Regions from separate parts of the Paucibacter sp. XJ19-41 genome, predicted to be linked through region 3. Evidence: predicted binding sites of a transcription regulator. Region 3 holds the regulator's gene; each other region holds the start of a gene.

Region 1 (3,271 bases), on a different contig from region 3:
TCTGCAGGGACCAGATGTAGTAATCCACCCCGACGCCGGGGCTTTGCAGAATGCCCGACAGCGGCGGATAAGCCAGCCAGCCGGTGCGCGCGAACTCGCCGACGAACAGCGAGATCATCATCAGCACCGCGCCGCTGGTGGTCATCCAGAAGCTGAAGTTGTTCAGGAAGGGGAAGGCCACATCGCGCGCACCGATCTGCAGCGGGATGAGGTAGTTCATGAAGCCGGTCACCAGCGGCATCGCGACGAAAAAGATCATGATCACGCCGTGCGCCGTGAAGATCTGGTCGTAGTGGTGGGGCGGCAGGAAGCCGGCGTTGTCGCCAAAGGCCATGGCCTGGTGGGCGCGCATCATCAGCGCATCGGCAAAGCCGCGCAGCAGCATCACGATGCCCAGCACCATATACATGATGCCGATCTTCTTGTGGTCGATGCTGGTGATCCAGTCGCGCCACAGCGGGCCCCAGACCCGGTACTTGGTCATCACGGCCAGCAGCGCCGTGCCGCCCAGCAGCACCATCGCGAAAGTGGCCCAGATGATGGGGTCATGGGGAATCGCATCCGGGCCGAGGCGGCCGAACAGGAGCGTGTTGAAATCTTGCATGGAGAGGGTCTCGCTCTGTATCCGGTTCGCGTCAGGGCTGGCTGCGCGCGAGGCTGAAGTCGCCGGCGTTCTCGGGTGTGCACAGCGCGGCCACATAGCTGCGCTCGGCAATCCCGTCGCCAGTGCGCCAGGTCTTGCTCGACAGGCCGTCAATGCTGCCCTTGCCCAGGCCGCCGGCGGCGTCGATCGCCATCATCTGGGCCATGCACATCTTGCTGCCGTCGACGCAGCGGTTCAGGATCGCGTCGTACAGGCCCGGGGCCACCGTCGCATAGCGGCGCACCGGCTCGCGCGCGCTGGGCTGCTCCAGCTGCAGATAGTCGGCGCGGGTCAAGGCCTGACCCTCGGCCTTGTTCTTCTGCACCCACTGCTCGAAGCCCGCCTCGGACAGGCCGTGGAACTTGAAGCGCATGTGCGAGAAGCCATCGCCGCTGAAATTGGCCGAGAAGCCCTCGAACGCACCGGGCTTGTTGATCACCGCATGCAGCATGGTCTGCATGCCGGGCATCGCATAGATCTGGCCGGCCAGCGCCGGGATGTAGAAGGAGTTCATCACCGTGGACGCGGTGATCTTGAACTGGATCGGCCGGTCCACCGGCGCGGCCAGCTCATTGACCGTCGCGATGCCCTGCTCGGGGTAGAGGAACAGCCACTTCCAGTCCAGCGCCACGACCTCGACCACCAGCGGCGCCTGGCCCTGCGGCACCGGCCGGCCTTCGGCGATGCGGTCCAGCGGGCGGTAGGGGTCGAGCTTGTGGGTGCTGATCCAGGTGATCGCGCCCAGCGCGATGATGATCAAGAGTGGCGCGCCCCAGATCACCAGCTCCAGCCGGGTCGAGTGGTCCCAGTCGGGGCTGTAGGTGGCGGACTTGTTGTTCTGGCGGTAGCGCCAGGCGAACAGCAGGGTCAGCGCGATCACCGGCACGATGATGATCAGCATCAAGATCGTCGAGGTGACGATCAGCTGCGCCTGCTGCTGGGCGATATCGCCCGAGGGTTTCATCACCACCATATTGCAGGCGCCCAGCGGCAGGGCCAGGGCCAGCAGGCCCAGTCGTGCTAAGGTGGTGTCGACTAAAGGTTTTGGGGACATCGGGAATACCAGGCCGGCGGGAAAACGCTAGTTGCGCATCGGTCGGAAATGTATCTTGATTGACCCAAATCAACGATAGGACATTTTGTCCAAGGCAAGCGAGACATGGCCAGCAGTAACACCCTCACCCACCCCGGCATCCAGGGCACCGAGCCCGAGCACAGCCTGGCGCCCGGCGATATCGCGGTCGGCGTCGTGATCGGCCGGGCCTCCGAGTACTTCGACTTCTTTGTCTACGGCATCGCCTCGGTGTTGGTCTTCCCGGCGGTGTTCTTCCCCTTCGCCGACCGGCTGGAGGGCACGCTCTACGCCTTCGCGCTGTTCGCCTTTGCCTTTGTGGTGCGGCCGATCGGCACGGTGGCCGGCATGGCCATCCAGCGCCGCTGGGGCCGCAGCGCCAAGCTGGCCTCGGCGCTGTTCCTGCTGGGCTGCTCGACCGCCGGCATGGCCCTGCTGCCCGGCTATCACAGCCTGGGCCTGGGCGCGATCGCGCTGCTGGCGCTGTTCCGCATCGGCCAGGGCCTGGCCCTGGGCGGATCCTGGGACGGCCTGCCCTCGCTGCTGGCGCTGAACGCGCCGGAAAACCGCCGCGGCTGGTATGCGATGCTGGGCCAGCTCGGCGCGCCGCTGGGCTTTTTGATCGCCTGCGGACTGTTTGCCTACCTCTGGGGCAGCATGTCCGAGCACGACTTCCTCGACTGGGGTTGGCGCTTCCCCTTCTTCGCCGCCTTCGCGATCAATGTGGTGGCGCTGTTCGCGCGGCTGCGCCTGGTGGTCACCCATGAGTACGAGCGCGAGCTCGATGCCAAGGAACTGGAACCCTGCGATGTCGGCGAGTTGCTGCGCAGCCAGGGCAGCAATGTGCTGATCGGCGCCTTCGCCGCGCTGGCCAGCTATGCGCTGTTCCACATCGTCACGGTGTTCCCGCTGTCCTGGATCATGCTGTTCTCGGAACGCCCGGTCGGCGAGGTGCTGGTCGTGCAGGTGATCGGTGCGCTGCTGGCGGCTGGCGCGATGCCGCTGTCGGGCCTGCTGGCCGACCGCATCGGCCGGCGCCGCACCCTGGGCATGCTGGCGACGGCCATCGGCGTGTTCAGCCTGTTCGCGCCACTGCTGCTGGACGGCGGCCAGGTGGGCCAGGACGCCTTCATCCTGCTCGGCTTCGTGCTGCTGGGCCTGAGCTACGGCCAGGCGGCCGGCGCGGTGACGGCCAACTTCCTGCCGCGCATGCGCTACACCGGCGCTGCGCTGACGGCCGATCTGGCCTGGCTGATCGGCGCCGCCTTCGCGCCGCTGGTGGCGCTGGGCCTGTCGGCCCGCTTCGGCCTTGCTGCCGTCACGCTCTATCTGCTGTCGGGCGTGGCCTGCACGCTGCTGGCGCTGCGCGCCAACCGGCTGCGCAACGCCCGCGACTGACTCATCAGCCCGCCGCCTGGCGCGCCCGGCGCCAGCCCAGCAGGGCGAGGCCCAGAGCCAGCAGGGCCCAGCTCTGCGGCTCGGGCACCGGCGCCGTATTGCCGAAGCCCTTGCCATAGTCAAAGCCGCTGCCCGAGCGCAGGTAGTAGCTGGCCGGG
Region 2 (3,271 bases), on a different contig from region 3:
GGCCGATGCGCGCCGATCAGCTGCTGGTCGCCCAGGGCCTGGCACCGACGCGCTCGGCCGCTCAGCGGCTGATCGACAACGGCGCCGTCGAGTGGGCCTCGGCCCAGGGCTGGACGCCGGTGAAGAAGGCCGGCGAAGACCTGCTGGAGGTCACCCAGTTCCGCATCACCGATGACGCGGAGCTGCGCTATGTCTCGCGCGGCGGGCTCAAGCTCGAAGGCGCGCTGAAGGCCAGCGGGCTGGTCCTTGGCGGGCTGACCGTGCTGGACATCGGCCAGAGCACCGGCGGCTTCACCGACTGTCTGCTTAAAGGCGGTGCGGCGCGGGTGGTCGGCATCGATGTGGGCCATGGCCAGCTGCATGCAGGCCTGGCGGGCGACCCTCGGGTGCAGGCCATCGAGGGCATGCATGTGCGGCAGTACCAGCCGGCGCAGCGTTTTGCGCTGATCGTTGGCGACCTGAGCTTCATCTCGATGCTGGGCGAACTGCCGCGCCTGGCACCCTGGCTGGCGCCGGGGGGCCAGGTCTTGCTGCTGATCAAGCCGCAGTTCGAGCTGGGACCCAAGGCCCTGGGTCGCGGCGGCCTGGTGCGCGATGCGGCCCAGTACCCGCTGCTGGAGACCCGGGCGCGCGAGGCGGCGGCGGCGCTGGGCTGGCAGGTGCGCGGCTATTTCGAGAGCGCCATCACCGGCGGTGATGGCAATAAAGAGTTCTTCTTGTGGGCACAACAACCATGACGACCGCTGTCAGTTTCGAATTCTTCCCGCCCAACACGCCGCTGGGCACCGAGAAGCTGAAGAACGTGGTGCAGGACTTGAGCGTCCTGCAGCCGCAGTACTTCAGCGTCACCTATGGCGCCGGCGGCTCCACCCGCGACAAGACCCTGGCCACCGTGATGGACATCGCGGCGATGGGCCATGAGGCCGCGCCGCATCTGAGCTGCGTCGGCTCGACGCGCGAGAACATCGCCGAGATCCTGGCCACCTACCGGGCGCAGAACATCCGCCGCGTGGTCGCGCTGCGCGGCGACCTGCCCAGCGGCACGGCCACGGCCGGCGAGTTCCGCTATGCGGCCGAGCTGGTGCGCTTCATCCGCGAGACCCAGGGCCCGGACTGGAAGATCGAGGTCGCAGCCTATCCCGAGTACCACCCGCAGCAGCGCTACGCGGCGCGCGATCTGCAGCACTTTGCCGACAAGATGCGCGCCGGCGCCAGCGCCGCGATCACGCAGTTCTTCTTCAACCCCGACGCCTACTTCAACTTCGTGGACGAGGTGCGGGCCCTGGGTGTGGACGCACCGATCATCCCGGGCATCATGCCCTTCCACAACTACGCCCGCATCGCCCAGTTCGCCCAGCGCGACGGCATCGAGATCCCGCGCTGGGTGGCGCTGAAGATGGAAGGCTATATGGACGACGCGGCCTCGATCCGCGCCTTCGGCCTGGATGTGATGACGCGGGTCTGCGAGCGCCTGATCGCCGGCGGCGTGCCGGCCATCCACTTCTATACGCTGAACCAGTCGGCGCTGACCCTGGAGTTGTGCAAACGCCTCAGACTCGGCTGACAAGATTGAGCCAGCGCAAACTCCGCCAGCCCTCCGTGCGGGGGCTTTTTTATGCTTGCGTCAGATCAAGGGTTAACCCGGGATGAGCGCCTCCAATAGCTTCATCGGGGCCACACGGGTCCCATCAACAAGGAGCTTGTCCCATGTCCAAGAAGATCGTCCTCGCCACCCTCGCCGCTCTCAGCCTGGCCGGCACCGCCCAGGCACAGGCCATGCAAGAGCCCTGGCTGGTGCGTGTGCGTGCCGTGCATCTCGACGCGGCCAACAAGGACAGCACCGGTCTCGGTCTGGCGATCAACAACAAGACCATCCCCGAGGTCGACATCAGCTACTTCTTCACGCCGAACATCGCGGCCGAGCTGGTCCTGACCTATCCGCAAAAGCATGATCTGAAGGCCGGCGGCGCCAAGATCGGCTCGCTCAAGCATCTGCCGCCGACCCTGAGCCTGCAGTACCACTTCGCGCCCACCGCGACCTTCCGCCCCTATATCGGCGCCGGCCTGAACTACACCCGCTTCTCCAGCGTCAACTTCGCGCCGGCAGTGGTCGCCGCGCTGGCCCCCAGCATCAAGAAGAACAGCTACGGCCTGTCGCTGCAGGTCGGCGCCGATATCGAGCTGGCCAAGAACCTGTTCCTGAACGTCGACATCAAGAAGGTGCAGATCGACACCACCGTCTACTCGCACGGCCAGTCGGCTGGCAAGTTCAAGGTCGACCCGCTGCTGGTCGGCGTGGGTCTGGGCTGGCGCTTCTAAGCCCACCCGCCCTGAAGAAGAGCCGTGCGACTCGCCCGCACCGCTGAGCCAAGGACCATCGGCGCCCCGAGACTTCATTCTGGGGCCTGCCGATGTCTACTTGTCGAGGGTGGCAATCGGTCTGTGTTGTCCAATTGTTTCTGGGGTGCGTCAATCGGGGAGCCGTCCATTGGTGGCGATGGTTCGGTTGCGCAAGGCCTCAATGCGGTCGTGGCTCATCTCCATCACGACGTTGCTGTCTGAAGCGATCAAGCTCACGATGGCTTCGCGTGGCCCGTTGCGCCAGGCCGGACTCGCGTAGAAGGCGGCCTGGGCGACTTCAAGCGTGACCATGTCGTGAAAAGCGCGAATCAGGAAATAACCATCAGCGTCGTGCAATGAGGGACCAAAGTCCACGACGTCAATACCCCAGTCCAGCATCAGCGGCAGGCTTTGCTGGTCGATCAGCTGGTGGAACCGATCTCGGCTGCCCGGCACCAGCCGGTAGCTGCGAATTTCGATTACGGGCATCCAAGTGTTCCCGCAACACCGTCGGTACGGCGGAAGTCCATCACCCAATTGACTTCCCAGCTGACACCACCATCGGTGGAGAACGCTTGCTCCCAACGTGGTTGCCCCAGTTCAGAGCGTTGAGTCCACAAGAAACGAACGCGAATGGCGTGGCCGTTATGAATGTCGTCGGCGTAGAAGTAGCCCTTGCCGTCCTTGAAGCCACCCACAACAGGCACATCGAGTCGCCCTGGATGACGACCATCCAACCACCAGATCGACCACAAACCACTGGCCGCGTCGAAGCTTCGGATGGTCAGGGCCCGGTAGTCGCCATCGGGCAGGTGAATCACGTTGTCATCCACATTGGCATGGCCCCCGAGCAGCTTTTGCATGACAGAACTGCCCTCGAATTGCGCCCATTCCTGGCAGCCCGTCAGCCGTTCCTTGAGCCGACTGTGCT
Region 3 (3,271 bases):
AATGGTCCATGCCGATATAGCTGTAGCCCTGGGCAATGAAACCGCTGATCGCCCCCGAGAGCATGTGCAGCTTGTCGGCGGCCGGCGGCAGCTGGGCGATGTCGATGCGGCGCTGCGGCTTGAAGCGCTGCGGCAGATGGGCGTAGCCATAGAGCGCGATGCGGTCGGGCCGCAGCGCCGCGACCTGGGCAACGGTGCGGGCAAAAGACTCGGGGGTCTGCAGCGGCAGGCCGTAAATCAGGTCGACATTGGTCGACTCGAAGCCCAGCGCGCGGGCCTGGCTCATCAGGCTGGCCACGCTGTCAAAGCTCTGGATGCGGTGCACCGCCTTCTGCACCTCGGCATCGAAGTCCTGCACGCCGAAGCTCAGCCGGTTGAAGCCCAGGCTGCGCAGATGCGTCAGGCGCTGCTCGGTAACGGTGCGCGGATCCACCTCAATCGAGATCTCGGCGCCGGCCGCCCGCCTGAAGCGGCTGCGCAGATCCAGCATCAGCCGGCTCAGCTCGGCATCGCTCAGAAAGGTCGGCGAGCCGCCACCCAGATGCAGCTGCGACACGGTCTGCGCACGGCCCAGATGGGCCAGCGTCAGGTCCATCTCGGTGCTCAGGGCCTGCAGATACTCGCCGGCCCGCTCATGGTGGCGGGTGATGACCTTGTTGCAGGCGCAGTAGTAGCAGACCGATTCGCAGAACGGCACATGCACATAGACCGACAGCGGCGTGCCGCCGCCGACCAGCGAGCCGCTGGCGCGCTGGGCCAGCGCCTGTTCGTACTGCGCCACCGTGAAGGCCTCGACGAAGCGGTCGGCGGTCGGGTAGGAGGTGTAACGCGGGCCGGCCACGTCGTAGCGACGCAGCAGTTCTTCGCTGATACCCAGAGCTGTGGCGGTGGTGCTGTTTGGCATGTCCGCCACTGTGCCAAGCCTAGCTGGCGGGCAATTGACCTGCATCAAGCTTGCTGCGCATGGCCCCGACAACAATCACGGCAACCTTGAGGAACATCATGCTGACACCCCTCCACTCTTCGCCCAAGCCGGACACCGGCGAGGCGAGCGGCTGCCCCGGGCAGACCATAATGCGCGGCATGAGCACCGCACCCGCCATCAAGATCGAGCCCTTCAAGGTCGCCTGCTCCAGCTGCAATCTGCGCGAGCTGTGCCTGCCGGTGGGCCTGTCCAAGCCCGATCTGGAGCAGCTCGACAGCCTGGTGGCGACGCGCCGCCAGGTCGCGCGCGGCGACACCTTGTTCCGCACCGGCGACGCCTTCCAGTCGCTCTACGCGGTGCGCACCGGCTTCTTCAAGACCTGCGTGTCGTCCGAGGACGGCCGCGACCAGGTCACCGGCTTCCAGATGGCCGGCGAGCTGCTGGGGCTGGACGGCATCAGCAATGACCGCCACAGCTGCGACGCGGTGGCGCTGGAAGACTCCCAGGTCTGCGTGATCCCCTACGAGCAGCTCGAGGAGCTGTCGCGCGAGTTCACCGATCTGCAGCACCAGTTCCACAAGATCATGAGCCGCGAGATCGTGCGCGACCACGGCGTGATGCTGCTGCTGGGCAGCATGCGCGCCGAGGAGCGCCTGGCCGCCTTTCTGCTGAACCTGACTCAGCGCCTGCAGGCGCGCGGCTTCTCGGCCTCCAGCCTGGTGCTGCGCATGACGCGCGAAGAGATCGGCAGCTATCTGGGCCTGAAGCTGGAGACCGTGTCACGCACCTTCTCGAAGTTCCAGGAAGAGGGCCTGCTGGACGTCAAGCAGCGCCAGATCCAGATCCTCGACCAGGCCGGCCTGCAGCGCCTGGTGAACAGCAGCAACTGCTGATTCAGCGCTCGTCCTTTGTAGCGAGCGGCAAGCCGGCCAGCCACAGGCTTAGCGCCGAACTCAGCCCGGTCACGATCCAGAAGCCCAGAAAGCCCAGCGTGTAGATGCTGGTGCCGGACAGTGAGCTGGCCTCGACCAATGCGGCCGGATCAAGCAGGCTGAAGACCAGAACATCCAGCACCCCAGCCATCAAGAACGAAGGCCACAGGATGGCCATGACCAGGCGCGAGCGCCATGATGGCTCGTCCATCAGCGCCCCCCGGTGGCGGCATGGTTGCGGGCCTTCATGGCCGGTGTCTGCGCCGAACTCATTGCCGCTTCACTGCCGGCACTGGCCTGAGCCGGCACCGCCTCGATCACCGGGTCAGGGTAGGTGATGGCCAGCGCGAGCGTCACAAAGGACGCGACCACCACCACGCTGGGGCCGCCGATCACCAGCCACATCATCGATTCGCGCCACCAGGGTCGGCTCGGCGTGTTGCTTGCTTGCGGTTGACTCATGTTTGCTCCTGCAGGATGCCGCCACGCTCAGCGCGGCACGACAAAGGTTGACTTCTCGCTCAAGGCATAGGCGGGCTGCTCGTCCGCCCCAGCCTCGCGCTCGATGGCGAAACGGATCTCATGGGCGCCGCTGCCGGCCTGGGCCGCGCTCTGCGGCGGCACCCGCAAGGCCACCGACACCCAGCGGGCCTCGGCCGGCCCGACCTCCAGCCGCACCGGCTGCGCAGTGGCCAGCCCGGGCAGGCCCTCGGCCTCGATACGATAGTGCTGCACGGCCTCGGTGGTGTTCATGATCTGCAGCCGGTAGACGTTCTCGATGAAGCCGTCGTCGACCAGGCGCGCCAGCGCGCCGCGATCGCGCACCACATCGACCTTGAAGGGCGCGCGCAGCGCCAGACTGGTGAACAGGCCGGCGGTGATCAGCAGCAGCACCGCGCCATAGATCAACACCCGCGGCCGGAAGATGCGCAGCAGGCGTTCGCGGCGGCTCAGATGCTGGGACAGGCCGTTCTCGGTGTCATAGCGGATCAGGCCGCGCGGATAGCTCATCTTGTCCATCACGCTGTCGCAGACATCGATGCAGGCGGCGCAGCCGATGCACTCGTACTGCAGGCCCTTGCGGATGTCGATGCCGGTCGGACAGACCTGCACGCACAGGGTGCAGTCGATGCACGAGCCCAGGCCCAGTGCGGCAGGATCGGCCTTCTTGCTGCGCGAGCCACGCGGCTCGCCGCGCTCGGCGTCGTAGCTGATGATCAGCGTGTCCTTGTCGAACATCGCGCTCTGGAAGCGCGCATAAGGACACATGTATTTGCAGACCTGCTCGCGCATATAGCCGGCATTGCCATAGGTCGCAAAGCCGTAAAACAGGATCCAGAACCATTCCCAGGGACCCAGGCCCAGGCTCATCACTTCCTGACTCAGGACCTTGATCGGCGTGAAGTAGCCGACA

What was found. Region 3 encodes FNR, which switches genes on or off when oxygen is low (the NO sensors DNR and NnrR bind a similar motif). Its sites were predicted from a motif close to TTGATNNNNATCAA; they were not measured.
Region 1: cyoA (ubiquinol oxidase subunit II) is a predicted target of FNR. The motif match lies at 1,757-1,770, and genes of this name have one in related genera.
Region 2: PO768_RS19185 (OmpW/AlkL family protein) is a predicted target of FNR. The motif match lies at 1,620-1,633, and genes of this name have one in related genera.

Annotation. Positions count from the first base shown of each region.
Region 1 is NZ_JAQOWX010000133.1:10,261-13,531, forward strand. It holds gene cyoB (cytochrome o ubiquinol oxidase subunit I) at 1-604, opposite strand, end outside; gene cyoA (ubiquinol oxidase subunit II) at 636-1,697, opposite strand; gene PO768_RS24425 (MFS transporter) at 1,803-3,113, shown strand; gene PO768_RS24430 (PEP-CTERM sorting domain-containing protein) at 3,118-3,271, opposite strand, start outside.
Region 2 is NZ_JAQOWX010000080.1:3,368-6,638, forward strand. It holds gene PO768_RS19175 (TlyA family RNA methyltransferase) at 6-737, shown strand; gene metF (methylenetetrahydrofolate reductase [NAD(P)H]) at 734-1,564, shown strand; gene PO768_RS19185 (OmpW/AlkL family protein) at 1,708-2,319, shown strand; gene PO768_RS19190 (NIPSNAP family protein) at 2,470-2,829, opposite strand; gene PO768_RS19195 (DUF1579 domain-containing protein) at 2,820-3,271, opposite strand, start outside.
Region 3 is NZ_JAQOWX010000173.1:787-4,057, forward strand. It holds partial or broken gene hemN (oxygen-independent coproporphyrinogen III oxidase) at 1-904, opposite strand, end outside; gene fnr (fumarate/nitrate reduction transcriptional regulator Fnr) at 1,084-1,818, shown strand; gene PO768_RS26680 (hypothetical protein) at 1,820-2,068, opposite strand; gene PO768_RS26685 (hypothetical protein) at 2,068-2,319, opposite strand; gene ccoG (cytochrome c oxidase accessory protein CcoG) at 2,347-3,271, opposite strand, start outside.